2 regions of the Companilactobacillus heilongjiangensis genome follow, and region 2 is predicted to be linked to the other one. Evidence: riboswitches for the same ligand, from Rfam matches in the RefSeq annotation. Region 2 holds a riboswitch; the other holds the start of a gene.
What was found. Region 2 has a riboswitch for lysine ahead of lysA (diaminopimelate decarboxylase). Riboswitches for the same ligand answer to the same signal wherever they lie in the genome.
Positions count from the first base shown of each region.

Region 1: it holds a riboswitch for lysine, as region 2 does, so the genes downstream of both, JP39_RS09240 (amino acid permease) here and lysA (diaminopimelate decarboxylase) in region 2, are expected to answer to the same signal.

Region 1 is NZ_CP012559.1:2,059,470-2,067,224, forward strand. Features, by position in the region: gene serS (serine--tRNA ligase) at 1-1,157, opposite strand, end outside; gene JP39_RS09240 (amino acid permease) at 2,125-3,573, opposite strand; lysine riboswitch at 3,779-3,950, opposite strand; gene JP39_RS09245 (helix-turn-helix domain-containing protein) at 4,037-5,341, shown strand; gene JP39_RS09250 (hypothetical protein) at 5,360-5,551, shown strand; gene JP39_RS09255 (hypothetical protein) at 5,689-5,958, shown strand; gene JP39_RS09260 (TetR/AcrR family transcriptional regulator) at 6,309-6,956, shown strand; gene JP39_RS09265 (BspA family leucine-rich repeat surface protein) at 7,045-7,755, opposite strand, start outside.
Region 2 is NZ_CP012559.1:1,680,679-1,688,433, reverse strand. Features, by position in the region: gene JP39_RS07710 (aspartate kinase) at 1-872, opposite strand, end outside; lysine riboswitch at 1,018-1,199, shown strand; gene lysA (diaminopimelate decarboxylase) at 1,276-2,559, shown strand; gene dapD (2,3,4,5-tetrahydropyridine-2,6-dicarboxylate N-acetyltransferase) at 2,575-3,279, shown strand; gene JP39_RS07690 (N-acetyldiaminopimelate deacetylase) at 3,282-4,439, shown strand; gene dapA (4-hydroxy-tetrahydrodipicolinate synthase) at 4,439-5,308, shown strand; gene dapB (4-hydroxy-tetrahydrodipicolinate reductase) at 5,320-6,093, shown strand; gene JP39_RS07670 (aminotransferase class I/II-fold pyridoxal phosphate-dependent enzyme) at 6,470-7,654, shown strand; gene JP39_RS07665 (aspartate-semialdehyde dehydrogenase) at 7,679-7,755, shown strand, end outside.

The DNA of each region.
Region 1 (7,755 bases), 380 kb from region 2:
CCTGAACCGTTCAATGTGTGAGCCAACTTAGTCTTACCATTTTCGTCACGATATCTAATGTGAGCACGACGAGCTTGGAAATCAAGACAGTTAGAACAACTTGAAACTTCACGATACTTGTCTTGGGCAGGCATCCAAACTTCAAGGTCATAAGTCTTAGCTGAACTGAAACTGGCATCCCCACTTGAAAGCACGATAACGTGATATGGAAGTCCCAATTGTTTCAAAATGTTTTCTGCATTAGCAGTTAATTTTTCTAGTTCATTGTATGATTCTTCAGGTTTTGAAACTTTAACCATTTCAACCTTATTAAATTGGTGCATTCTGATCAAACCACGAGTATCACGACCAGCTGAACCTGCTTCAGAACGGAAACATGGTGTCAAAGCTGTAACATACTTAGGCAAATCTTTTTCATCCAAAATCTTATCAGCAAAGTAGTTTGTCAAAGGAACTTCGGCTGTAGGAATCAATGTCAAAGGATTTTCGTCAACTGTAACGGTATAAACATCTTCAGTAAACTTAGGGAATTGACTTGTACCAAACATGGCGTTGTTGTTAACCAAGTATGGAGGGATTACTTCGGTGTAACCTTCCTTTTGGTGTTGATCCAACATGAAGTTATAAACGGCACGTTCTAGGCGAGCACCCATTCCGATATAGTAAACGAAACGTGAACCGGCAACTTTAGTAGCTTGTTCAAAATCCAAGATACCTAGTTCTTCACCGATATCCCAGTGGTGACGAGGTTTGAAACCTTCTGTAGGAATAGCACCAACTTTTCTGATTTCAACGTTTGTGCTGTCGTCAGGACCAACAGGAACAGAATCATCAGGAATGTTAGGTAGACGAACTAAGATATAGTTCATTTTGCCTTCTGCTTCTTCAAGTTCAGCATCGATTTTCTTGATATCAGCACCGACCTGTTTCATAGCAGCGATTTCGTCACTAGCGTCTTCCTTGTTGCGTTTCTTCATAGCGATACCTTGAGAAACATCGTTACGCTTCTTTTTCAAAGTTTCAGTTTGAACAAGTAAATCACGACGTTTTTCATCGTATGAAAGTAATTCATCGATTTCGTCAGCTGTTACGCCACGTGATGATAGTTTGTTCTTGATGAAATCAGGATCTTTTCTGATTAGTTTGATGTCTAACATGTGTTTTTTCTCTCCCTTTGTTTTTTACAGTTAAATATGCCGTCTCCAGAGCTGAGTACTAAATTAATAGACTAGCTATTAAAATACTTCGGTGGCGTTGTTTAACTTGGTTAATGCGTTACTTATGAATCTTTAACCTTGCCTGAGTTATATAGGCAGTGGCTCTGAAACGAGCTACACAAGGGCAACTCCCTCCGCTTTTCATAGATAAGTAAATCACACGCAAAATCGGCGTGCAATTCACTTATCTACGAAAATGCTCAGGAGCTAACCGCCCTTGTTCCGCTCTCTGCAATAAAACGAGTTCCACAGGCCAATTTCTTCCGCTTTTCATAGGTTCGTAAATCGCCCGCTAAGTTCGGCGTGCAATTCACGAACCTACGAAAATGCTCGGAAATTCCCGGGCCTGCTCCACTCTCTGATACAAAAAAATGGCCGAATCATTCCCAATAAAGGGACGAATCGACCATTCGCGGTACCACCCAGTTTCAGCGTATATCAAATACACTGCACTTTCAGATTTTATCGGATCAAACCGAACGGCATTACCCGTCACCAGAATGCTGGAATAAAAACCATAACGATTTACACCAACCATCGTCTCTCTGAAAGGTTTTGTGAGTAGGCACTCTCTTAGCTTTTATATTTATTATGCATGGCGCTAGTTTACAATCCATTACAAACATTTCGTCCAATTATTACCGATTAACTAGTCGGAAGAGCTGAGAAATATTTGTGTGCCGTGGTAGTGGTATAAGTACGGGAGGAATCTCCCGTACTTATACCACCGGGCGTGTTTGGAGACTTGACGAACTGTGTCAAGGCTTCAAACCGAGGTTCGAGACCGCTCTTTGGCTCGGACCGGTCCGCACAGCTTGAGAATATTTCCCAGCTCTGTAGACGGAATACTTAACTAACACCACATATATTCTTTGTTTATCATAATTTAATTTCTAATAAATTTCAACTAGTAGTGGCCACCATTTTTGGTTGCTTTGACATCGATATCCTCTAGCTTGATGAACTTGGTCTTATATCTGACCTTATAGTAAATCCAGCAGATGAAGAGAATAATCAAACCACTGTAACTGATCAACAGACGGCCAATGTTGAAGTTAACCATTGAACGGACGTCTTGACCAAGGATAATAATAATACCTAAAACGATTGCCAATAAAGGTCCGAATGGGAACCATTTTGCTTTATACTTCAAATCATCTAAATCATAGCCTTTATATATGTAGGCTTTTCTGAAACGATAATGTGAGAAAGCAATTCCCAACCATGCGATAAAGCCGGTCAATCCCGAAGCTGCAACTAGTAATTCGTAGAATGAATCACCGTACAAACTTGTGAACAGGGCAATACCACCGACCAAAGCCGTCAATAATAGTGAAAATACTGGCACACCACGTCCATTAGTTCTTTGGAAAGCCTTTGGTGCCATGCCATTTTTACTCATTGACCAAAGCATACGACTAGCAGCGTACAAACCTGAGTTAGCAGCCGAAATAACTGAAGTTAAGATAACCGCGTTCATGATACCAGCAGCTAGTGGAATACCAACTTTTTTGAAAACAATCGTAAATGGACTGATAGCAATATCGCCAGCGCCTGAACCTAGCAAGTTAGGACTTGTATAAGGAATCAAGGCACCGATAACGGCGATTGACAAAATATAGAATAATAAAATTCTCCAGAAGACTTGCTTGATAGCCTTTGGAATACTCTTTTCAGGAGTAGCTGATTCACCGGCTGTAATACCGATCAACTCAGTCCCTTGAAACGAGAACCCAGCAACAACGAAGACGCTTAGGATTGCCGGCACGCCCCCAACAAATGGAGCATGTTTATACGTATAGTTTGAAAGTCCAACGGAACCATGTCCGCCTAAAATACCCATAATAGTTAAAACACCACAGATCAAAAAGATAATTACGGCAGTAACTTTAATTGATGACAACCAATATTCTGTTTCACCAAATGAACCAACCGAAATGAAATTGATAATCAGGAGCACAATCATGAACGTCAAACTGACTTTCCACGACGACAAACCTGGGAACCAATACTTAACAACTAAAGAAATAGTGGAGAGATCAACCGCCAAAGTAATCGCCCAGTTGAACCAGTAATTCCAACCTAGCGCAAAACCGAAGGCAGGATCAATAAATTTTGTAGCATATGTTGCAAAAGACCCAGAAACTGGCATATAAGTTGCCATCTCTCCCAAACTAGTCATCAGGAAGTAAACCATAATACCGATAGCCACATAAGCTATCAAGGCACCCCCCGGACCTGCTGTTGAAATTGAAGAACCACTCGCAACGAACAAGCCGGTACCGATTGAGCCACCTAGCGCAATCATCGACAAGTGACGAGTCTTCAACGACCTATTCACATCATTATTTTCCATCTTTCATTCCCCTTTTTGGACATAAAAAAAATCCTTATTATCAGAGGAACTACCGACAATAAGGATTATAATTATCCCATTAATCAATAGCTCAACGCGTTGAGAGGGCGTAGAACAACGGGAACTTCCGTGGATTTACCTAGCTTAGCGAATTGCGCACGATTTTGTGCGTGATTTGCTAAGCGTAGTAAACCACAGGAAGTTGTTGTTCGAAGCCCGTTTTGAAACACGACAGTCTACTGCCTATTAAGCAATAGCCCAATCAAATTACCAAGTAGGGATAATTGATTTCGGCAAACTTTCCTTTCATATTTTTTCAAAGTACCCTATCCGCACTCCAAAATACTAATAATAAAGATTGCACCTCTATCTGATTACAAAACATTATAAATAAATGTTAAGATAGTAGCAAGTAGTGTTTCGTATATTATTAAATTAATTTAACGTTACCGGGGGAAGACAAATGTTGGAGCAAATTTTCTTAGTTAAGCAAGATGTCGAGAAATACCGCATGCTTACTGTTATTAAATCATTACCTCCTCGTGAAGTAAATTTAAGTAACATTAGTAGTAGACTAGAATTCACATACCAGAAAACTTACAATATTTTCCAAGCACTGCTGGAAGACTTAGCTGATGTCACTCCCGATATTGACCCCGCCGATACTAAAATCGAGTCAATTGACTTCACTAAGATTTCAATCGATACTTACCGGCTATATCTGGTTAAAAATTCGATTGTTTTCCAAGCTTTCAACTATGGTTTAACCAGTGCTAATCCTTCGTTTGAGAGTTTTAGTAATGAACATTTCACTAGTAAATCTACCCTTAACCGTCGGATGTCACAATTTCGTGCTTTCTTAAAAAACTTTGGTCTCAAGATCTCCAACTCGACACTCGAAATCAAAGGAAATGAAAAAAATATTCGTTGGATGGCATACTATGTCTATTGGTACACATACCATGGTCAAGAATGGCCATTCAGCCTAATTCAAGAGAATTCCATCGACCAAATTATTGGACGTACTGGGATTACTTTTAACAATCCTATCGTGCATTTCCAACTTAAATATTATCTGGCAATCTCTCGGATTCGTTTAATTAAACGTAATTATATCGAAGATTTGCCATACTATAGCGATGTCTTTGGCGACCAAAATCTTGGTGAAGATATTTTGACCCATGAAGATTACCCAATCGTACCTGTCAAAGCTTTGGATAATGAAAATAAATTGGTCAATCTATTCAGAAAGACTGCCTTTCAACCAAGTGATACCGCCTTTGAGCAACCAATCAATGCCAACGCCAGAATTAATCCTAAGTTCTATGCGCTCGTTTATCACTTTATAGATTTCTTAAAGGAACACTATCACGACGATATGACGGTCTACCATGATCAGCGGACTCTGAAGCATATCATGACTTATGTAACACGTGACGTTGTCTTCTATTACATCATGGCACCATATTCTCTGATGCATTTGGATACCATGTACATGAGCGATTCCGAGCAGACGTATACTGACCTTTACAAAGATATTTATACATTCTTCTCCAACATCGATCAAAATGAATTCCCTGGAATTTATAATGCGGCCGAGCTGATTTCGAGAAATCTGTTCCAAGTCTTGCCAAGTTATATTTCCACCATTCGTGCGGAAGATATTATCAAAGTTAAAGTCTTAATCGATCCAGGCAATCAGGCTGCCGAAGTTGTCTTGAGAAATATCAGAACCCTCGCCTTCGTGGAAATTGTTCCTAATGAATAATTCGAGGACGTTGATGTTTTGATTACATCGTTGGATGTCTTGCCATTGGATATTGAAAAGAAGAAGTATCCTGAAGATTTGAAAGTCATTTCATGGGATATTTCATCAGTTCGTCCAGATTATATTTGGTTATTGATTCAATTAAATCAGATTTATGTCCGCAAATTGAAGAACAAAATTGAAAGTAGTAAAAAGAAAAAAGTCTTATAAAAGCTTGATATAAAAGGCATTTGAAATCATTTTTGATTTTAAATGTCTTTTTTTGTTGCATTTTAAAACTAGAGAACTATAATCGTATTTGTAAATTGATAGTGAGTACTCACTATCACACAAAGGAGGATTTTATTATGTTTACAACAATATTTTGGATTTTAGCAATTTGGTTTATCGTCAATGTTATTTGGATGTGGTTTAAGACCGACGACCAAAACTTCCAGAAAGCTTTTGCTTGGATCAATGTAGTTGCAGTTATCGTGGGATTTTGGGTTTACTTCGGCGTTGCCAAAGTTAGTGGCATCGACACATGGTTCAATGTTTTGAACTACGTCAACATCGTTCTTGCCATTATTCAATTCTACTTTGGCTACAGAAATAACAGTTCTATGAAACATGCATAAAGAAATTTTTTAGTTTTACCTCTTGAGTTCCATTTAGGATAGAATGGAACTGGGTCCGTCTCCGGTTACGAGGAGATTTCAGCCTGCTATGAGACCGGCTCGAGCCAGAGTACGGTCTCGACCCTCGATTTTGAGTCTCGCATAAAACCGCGAGTCTCAAAAATCGTCCGGTGTTGTAAGAGCTAAAGCTCTTACAACACCTCCACAGCTAGCTGAATCTCCTCGCAACCTCCGACTAATGTATTATGGATATGCAGTGTTATTGTTATACTAGTAGTCCAAAGCAAATCGGAAGAAATGAGAATATTCTCATTTCTAGAGACAAAATAATTAATATAAGAGGCAAACATATGGATAACCAATTTGATCTTTATCTCGAAGCAGAAAAAACTGAAAAACTGACACCGAAGCAAAAATTGATTTTCCAATCGGCCATTGATCTCTTCTCGATTCGTGGCTATGCCAATACCTCGACCAAAGAAATTTCTGAACATGCAGGCGTTTCTGAAGGCAGCATTTTTCGTAAATTTAAGAATAAAGAAGAATTATTGATGGCTATTTTGACACCATTGACTCAAAAAATTCTACCCCAAGATTTGAATCAGTTTTCTCAAACAGCTTATCAAAATGGCAATCTCAATTTGAAATATTTCTTGAACTCGATGATTAATGATCGCATCGGCCTCTTTAAGTACAACCATAAGATAATGAAGATTTTTTTAAATGAGTTTATCTACGATCAGGAAATCCATGACCGTTTGATTGAGAGCATTCCTAAAAAATCCTTTAAACAGTTCAATGAGGTGTTGGATGAACTGAAGAGCAAACATTTACTGATTGATTGGGACAATCTTGAAATCTTCAGATTCATCGCCTCAAATATTTTAGGATACTTGATTCAACATTATATTATCGTTGACCCTAATAAGTGGGACGAAACTTTAGAAATCAACCACGTTACTGATTTTATCGTTAGGGGTTTGACTCCTAATAAATAGTTTATCTAAAATAGAATCACTTCCGTTAGAATTACCTCTGTACATAATAAAAGCGTTGGAATCTTTTTATAAAGACTCCAGCGCTTTTTTAGTATTCTTGAACTTTATCAGCACTAACAAATTCATTGGTTGCGACACGATAATATTTAGAATTATTTATGTAAATATATCTATCTGTATACCAGCCGCTATTTGCTTGCAATGCACGATCAGTTACATTCTTGCCGTCCGCTGTCACCAAACCAGCAACTGAACCGGTATTTACAAGTACATTGGAATCATGATTGTAATAAATATAAACATCGTCAGCTTTTGCCCATTGGTTCGTAGCCACACGATAATATTTATCATTGTTCAAAGTCATTGTTTCATCAGTGAACCAATCACTACCTAGAACAAGTTTTCTATCTGTTAATTGACTGCCTTCATCATCGTATAGTTGAACTTCTGGTCTGTCATTGTATGTGCCTAAGGTTCCTTCGATACCTTCGACTGTACGATTTGCTTCTGAACTGTTGCTTGAATTTGAGGATGAACCACCACCATTATTGTTGATTACTGGTGCATCACTGGGTTCCGGTTTATATATCAGTGTAGTAACATACTTGTATCCTGACATAAAATCGATATATTCCGGCTGCTGAGGAAGCAATTCATTAGCTAACTCAGTAATAAATGCCCGACCGTAGAATAGCAAGGAATTTGAATCCCCAACGGACATTCCATTTATCAATGAGTCACTAATATCTTCGGATATTGAATCTTCTCCAAAAGGTTTATATAATATATTGCTACAAGG
Region 2 (7,755 bases):
TCTGGTACGATTAGGGTTCCTTCAGCACTAGGATTGTTAGTATTTTTAACGTTAACAGGGACTTGACCCTTGATAGCGGGAATAATTGCTTCATCTTGAAAGACTGAGAAACCGGCGTAAGAAAGTTCACGCATTTCACGATATGACATTTTCTTGATTGCCTGTGGGTGCTTGACTACATGGTTGTTAGCAACATAAATTGCATCGACATCGGTAAAGTTTTCATATAGGTCGGCATGTAATCCGCGACTCAATAGTGCACCGGTGATATCAGATCCACCACGAGAAAAGGTATAAATATTACCATCTTGGCTGTAACCGAAGAATCCTGGGAAAACGGCTTTTGTATCATCAGGTAATTCAAGTTTGTCCAAATTAAGATAAGTTTCTGGTGAAATATCCGCGTCATTTGGTTGACCGTGGACGATAATACCGGCATCTTTGGGATCAACAAAGATTGATTTGATACCTTTAGCATTCAGGACTTCATTTAGAAGAATGGCATTGAGAAATTCTCCATGAGCTTTAAAAGCTGCCATCAGATATTCATCATCAACGAACTTAGTAGTAGCAAGATTAACTAATTTTTCTTTTAGAAGTTTGATAACTGAATCATCGAGTTTAAAATAGTCGCTTATTTCGCGGTATCTTGAGATAATCTCTTTGACAATATTAGTATGATCCACATTTTCGATAACTGCGGTAGCGTACTCAATTAATAAATCAGTAACTTTGGTATCACCAGCAAAACGTTTTCCAGGAGCGGAAGTAACGATAACTTTCCTTTCAAAATCATCATTTACGATATTGATGACCTTCTCAAACTGTTCTCCGGTGGCGAGGGAACTACCCCCAAACTTGACGACCTTCATACAATACACCTCTAAAATTAAATTGTTTTTAATGATGAGTGTATCATTTTTCGTTGTTATGACAAGAAAAAATTACTTTTTATTTATAAAAATGAGAAATTTACTAATATTACTTGACGAATTATGAGCACTGTTATAATCTTATACCAACAAAAGAGGTCGCAATTAACATTAGTAAATGAGGGAGCTTCTGTAAAAGCCGTGAACTTATTGAAAGGGAAGATTGCCGAAGCACTAAATTTTACAGAATTTAGCAAGCTGGGGCGTATTAATAAGAGAATACGAACTGTCGTGGCTATTGGTAGGTCACGTTGAGCTTATGACAAAATTGATGCAGATTATTGATGGGTCTCTTTGTTATTAAGCAAAGAGGCTTTTTTATTTGGTAAAAGGAGAAAATATTATGATTACAAATGATTTAACGAGCAAGAATGGACATTTAATGATAGGCGGAGTTGACAGCGTCGATTTAGCCAAGAAATATGGCACCCCACTATATGTATTCGATGTTTCCCAGATCCGTAGCCAAATAAGAAAATTCAAGTCAGCTTTTGAAGGCGCTGGTTTGAAATATCAAGTCAGTTATGCCAGTAAGGCATTTGCAGTCAAAGCAATCTATCAAGTTATGAAACAAGAAGATGTTCATATTGATGTCGTTTCTGGTGGCGAGTTGCATACCGCATTGGCAGCCGGTTTTCCCAGTGAGAAGATCAGTTTCCATGGTAACAACAAGTCCTTTGACGAATTAGTCATGGCTGTTCAAAATCATGTCGGTGTAATTATGTTAGATAATTTTCACGAAATTGAAATGTTATCACGTATTTTAAAAACAGACGACGAAAAAATTAATGTTATGTTGCGATTGACTCCCGGAATTTCAGCCCACACTCACAAGTACGACCAAACTGGTCAAACTGATAGTAAATTCGGATTCGATGTTGAGTCTGGACAAGCTAAAGAAGCCATGAAACAAGTCTTAGATGATTCTAATATGAATCTTTTAGGAATTCATGCCCATATAGGTTCACAAATTTTTGGAACACAAGGTTTCGTTATGTTAGCCCAAAAGATGATTGCCATTTCCAAAGATTTTCAAAAGGAATTCAACTATTGGCCAGAAGTAATCAATCTTGGTGGTGGCTTTGGTATTAGTTATAACGAAGATGATGATCCAATTACTGCTAACGAATTTATCAAACAGATTGCCGATGAGCTGAAGCAGAATTGCGACAATGTTCCTGAAATTTGGATCGAACCTGGTCGTTCAATTGTTGGACCTTCCGGTTATACACTTTATGAAATCGGTTCTCGCAAGGATATTCCTGATTTAACACCTTATGTTTCGGTTGATGGTGGTATGGGTGACAATATTCGTCCAGCGTTATATCAAGCAAAATATGAAGCAGTCGTTGCTAATAAGATGGACGAACCAATCGTCGAAACAGCCCACATTGCTGGTAAGTATTGCGAATCAGGCGATATCATGATTGATCAGCAACCACTTCCAGAGACCGTACCCGGAGATATCTTGGCAGTACTTGATACCGGAGCTTATGGTTACTCGATGGCAATGAATTATAACCGCAATCCTAGACCGGCAGTTGTCTTTGTGGAAGATGGTCAGGACAAATTGGTTGTTAAACGTGAAACTTATCAAGATTTAACTAGTTTAGACTTGGATTACTAATTGGAGGAAATTTTAATGACAAAAATGGATGCACAAGAAATTATCAATTATATAGGAAACTCAAAGAAATCTACGCCCGTAAAAGTTTATTTACAAGGGGATGTTTCCCACATTGAATTTCCTTCCGAAATCAAAGTTTTTAAGAGTAACGACTTGGCAATTATCATCGGGGACTTTAAAGTGATCGAACCAATCTTGAAAGCTAATTCATTAACTGATTATTATGCTGAAGCAGATGGTCAAAATACTGGTGTACCAATGCTAGATACCAAGCATATCAACGCTCGGATCGAACCAGGTGCCATTATCCGTGACCGTGTTGAAATTGGTGATAACGCCGTTATAATGATGGGCGCTGTAATCAACATTGGTGCTGAAATCGGTGCTAAGACAATGATTGATATGGGTGCCGTACTTGGTGGTCGTGCTATCGTTGGTGAAAATTCACATATCGGTGCTAATGCCGTTTTGGCCGGAGTAGTTGAACCTGCTTCTGCCCAACCAGTTCGTATTGGAAATAACGTCATCGTGGGTGCCAACGCCGTTGTCCTTGAAGGTGTTCAAGTTGGCGATGATGCTGTTGTCGGTGCCGGAGCTATTGTTACTAAAGATGTGGCTGCCGGAACTGTTGTTGCCGGTGTACCTGCTAAAATTCTTAAAGTTAAAGATCAGAAAACGACTGATAAAACTCAAATTGAGAGTACTTTAAGGAAGTTGTAATTATGACATTATCAAATGAACAGTTGATTCAGATCAGACGACATTTACATTCCATTCCGGAACTAGCAATGCACGAGATTAAGACACATGCTTATGTGTTGCAAGTGATTCAATCATTTTCTCAGACTAATTTGGAAATTAAAGAGCTACCAGAATTACCAACTGCTCTGTTGGTGTTAGTCAAGGGTTCGAACCCACAAAGAAATATCGGTTATCGTTGCGACATGGACGCTTTGCCCGTAACAGAAACACATGAATCAAGTTATAAATCAACTAATCCCGGCGTGATGCATGCTTGTGGACACGATATTCACACAACTGTGGCGTTAGGAATTTTGAATTATTTCAGTGAGAATCAACCCAAAGATAATCTAGTGTTCTTCTTTCAACCAGCTGAGGAAAGTGAAAGTGGCGGTAAAGTTGCCTATGATTTAGGGGCGTTTAGTGGTGATTTTCACATTGATGAATTCTATGGATTACATGACAATCCACTTTTGAAAACTGGTGTAATTGGTTGTCGAATGGGCACATTATTTGCTGGTACGACTGAGGTTAACATCACGATTCATGGTAAGAGTGGTCATGCGGCATACCCACATTTAGCTAATGATGCGATTGTAATTGCGGCTAACTTCATCAACCAAGTTCAGACAGTGATTTCTCGTAGTATTGATCCAATCAAGTGCGGTGTGATTACGTTTGGCAAGCTGGACGCTGGTGTGATTAGAAATGTCATTGCCGGTGAGGCTAGAATTGAAGGGACCATCCGTGGATTGACTCAAGATATGATTGAATTTATCCGTCAACGTATTTCAGAGATTGCTGAGGGATTGGAAAAATCATTCATTTGTCAGATTGATGTTGATTATAATCAGGGCGGTTATTATCCTGTTGAAAACAATCCTAAATTAACCAAAAGATTTATTAATTATATGAAAGAAAATAAAAATGTTGCTTTTGAAGAAACTGAACCAAAGATGACTGGTGAGGATTTTGGTTATTTAATCAATAAAATTCCCGGAACAATGTTTTGGCTAGGTGTTGAAAGTAAAGGTGCACTTCATTCAGCAGATTTCTTGCCGAATGAAGCAGCAATTCAAAAAGGTATTGAGGCGATGGTTGGTTTCTTAGGCTATCGGATGAATTTGGAGGAAGAGTAATGGATGACGAAATTGATTTAATGACAGCAATCATTACACCGTTTGATGATAATGATCAGATTGATTATGCGGCACTGGAGAAGTTGACTGAACACTTGTTAGCAACTGGTTCAAAAGGATTTGTAATCGGTGGGACAACTGGTGAAACACCAACTTTAACCGAAACTGAGAAGTTGGATCTGTATCAGAAATTCGTCAAAATCGTCAATGGACGAGCTCCAATTATTGCCGGTGCTGGTAGTAACAATACTGCTGGAACAATTGATTTTATTCACAAGTTGGCAAAAATCGATGGCATTGATATGGCGTTGGTCGTAGTGCCTTATTACAACAAGCCCAATCAACGAGGGATGATTGCTCACTTTGAAACCGTTGCTAAAAATTCTCCATTACCAATTATGATTTATAACATTCCTGGTCGGACAGGCGTTTTGATGGAAAAGGAAACTGTTGTCCAATTGTCGAAGAATCGCAATATTTACGGTGTTAAGCAGTGTAATACCATGGAAGACTTGGAATATATCGTTGAACATACTGACGATGATTTTGCCGTCTTTAGTGGTGAGGATGCTCAAGCCTTGTTTGCCAAAGTTATCGGTGCAAATGGCGTCATCTCAGTTGCTTCACACATCTATGGCGATGAAATGACTGAAATGTTCAAGTCATTGGATGAAGGCAATTATCAGATTGCTGGTAAGATTCAACGCCAATTAACACCAAAGATGGCCGCATTATTTATGTATCCATCGCCATCACCAGTTAAGGCAGCTTTGAATCGAGCTGGTTATCAAGTCGGCAGTTGTCGTTTGCCAATCCTGCCATTAAATAAAGCTGAGCAAGACACATTATTTAAAATCTTAGATGTTTAGGGAGTTTTTTGATGATAAAAGTTATAATTTCAGGTTTCAGTGGTTCAATGGGCCAAAAAGCTATCAAAATGGTTGCCGATTCAGAGGATATGGAATTAGTTGCTGGATTCAATCCCATCGTGACTGATTTGGATCCGAAGACTTATGGATTAGCTGAAAATGTGAAAATTTTTAATAAACTATCTGATATTGATGTTGTAGCAGATATTTGGATCGACTTTTCAATTCCAAGTGCGGTTTTCGATAATACTAAATTTGCGATTGAGCACGGAATTCGCCCAGTCATTGGTACAAGTGGGATGAGTGAAGAACAAACAGCTGAATTAAAGAAACTCGCTGATGCTAAACAGCTTGGGGGCATTATTGCTTCTAATTTTGGTTTATCAGCAGTTTTAATGATGAAGTTCGCTCAAGTTGCAGCCAAGTATTTTGAAGAATCAGAGATTGTTGAAAAACACCACGAAGACAAGCTAGATGCACCATCAGGAACAGCTCTAAACACAGCTAGATTGATTTATGAGGCACGTGGACACAATCAACCACAACACAGTGATGATGACCCTATGGGCACAAGAGGCGGCGATTATCATGGAACAAAAATCCATGCGTTGCGTCTACCAGGGTTCGTAGCTGATGAAGAAGTTATCTTTGGTGGAGTAGGCGAAACATTAACCATTTCTCAAAGTACAACCGATCGTCAGAGCTTTATGACAGGGGTTAAGTTGGCCGTTCATGAAGTTATGAAACAAAACGAGTTGGTAATTGGGTTGGAACAAATTATCTAGGCTATTTTTTCTTAGGTTTTTTAATAAATCAGTATTATGTAGTTGCTTCAATGGTGAGTAATACTCGAGCAACCAAAAAAAGAATAGCCGGATGAGACCAGAAAATTGTACCAGCAGTGAAGGTGGCGTTATGGCTTTAGCCATTACACCACGGACGAGTTTTGAAACTCGCGGGTTTTGCGAGGTTCAAAATCGAGGTCCGAGACCGCACTATGGCTCGGACCGGTCCTCACAGCAGTGTGACAAATTTCTGGTCTCATCCGGCGGCAGTAAACCAAAAATTAAGAAAAAACTTAAAAAGATTACAAAAACTCTAATAATTTAGTCAGATTTGTTATATTATTAAACTACATTAATTTTTAAGGAGTGTTGAAGGATGCCAGAATTAGATTCGTCAGTAAAAAATGTAGTAAATGAAACGATTGCCCCAATGGGTAGATCAATGATCAGAGAGTTTGCCGAGAAATTTGCAAAAATCCCTGGGTTAGTAAAATTAACGCTTGGTGAACCAAACTTTAACGTTCCTGAACACGTTAAGGATGCTGCCATTGAAAGTATTAAGGAAAATGAATCTCACTACTCAGACCAAAAAGGTTTCTTGAGTTTGAGAGAAGCCATTTCGGGATACTTGGACAAACAATTCGATCTTAAATATGATCCAGAAACAGAGATTATCGTCACAATTGGTGCTACTGAAGCAATCTTTGATTCATTGGCTGCTATCATCAACCCTGGTGACAAGGTAATTATTCCTACACCAACATTTGCATTGTACATTCCAATCGTTAAGATTCTTGGCGGTGTGCCTGTGCAAGTTGATACTACCGATGATGGTTTCTGCATGACTGGTAAACATTTGGAAGAAGTTATCCAAGCAGAAGGTCCTGATAAAGTTAAGGCAATGATGCTTAATTTCCCAGGAAACCCAACTGGATTTGTTTACTCAAAGGAACAATTACAAGAAATCGTTGATGTCGTTAAAGATAAGAATATGTTTGTTATTTCTGATGAAATCTACGCTGAATTAACTTATGGTCACAAACACTTGTCACTAGCTAAGTTGATGCCTGGTAAGACTATTTTGATCAATGGTCTCTCAAAATCACATGCTATGACAGGTTACCGTATCGGTTATATCGCCGGTCCTAAAGACTTTGTTGAAGAAGCTAACAAGATGCACGCCTTTACCGTTACAGCTCCTTCAAACCCAGCTCAATTTGCTGCCGAAGAAGCCTTGAAGAATGGGATTGATGATCCAATTGCCATGCGTAAAATTTACCAAGAACGTCGTGATTACTTAGTTGGTGAGTTGAATGACATGGGTTATGAAACAGTCTTGCCAGAAGGTGCATTCTACACATTCTCTAAGATTCCTGCCAAGTACAACTTAGATTCAATTGAATTTGCTAATAAATTAGCTGAAGAAGGACTTGTTGGTGTTACACCAGGAGTTGCCTTTGGTAAAGGTGGCGAAGGTCACTTCAGAATTTCATACGCTGCTTCAATGGAAGATATTCAAGAAGCTATGAAACGTTTGAGAAAGTTTACTGATAATTTATAAATAATAGTTAAGGGATGGATTTTTATGAGTGGATATACAGTAGCAATTTTAGGTGCCACAGGTGCCGTTGGAACACGTTTAATTCAACAATTGGAACAGTC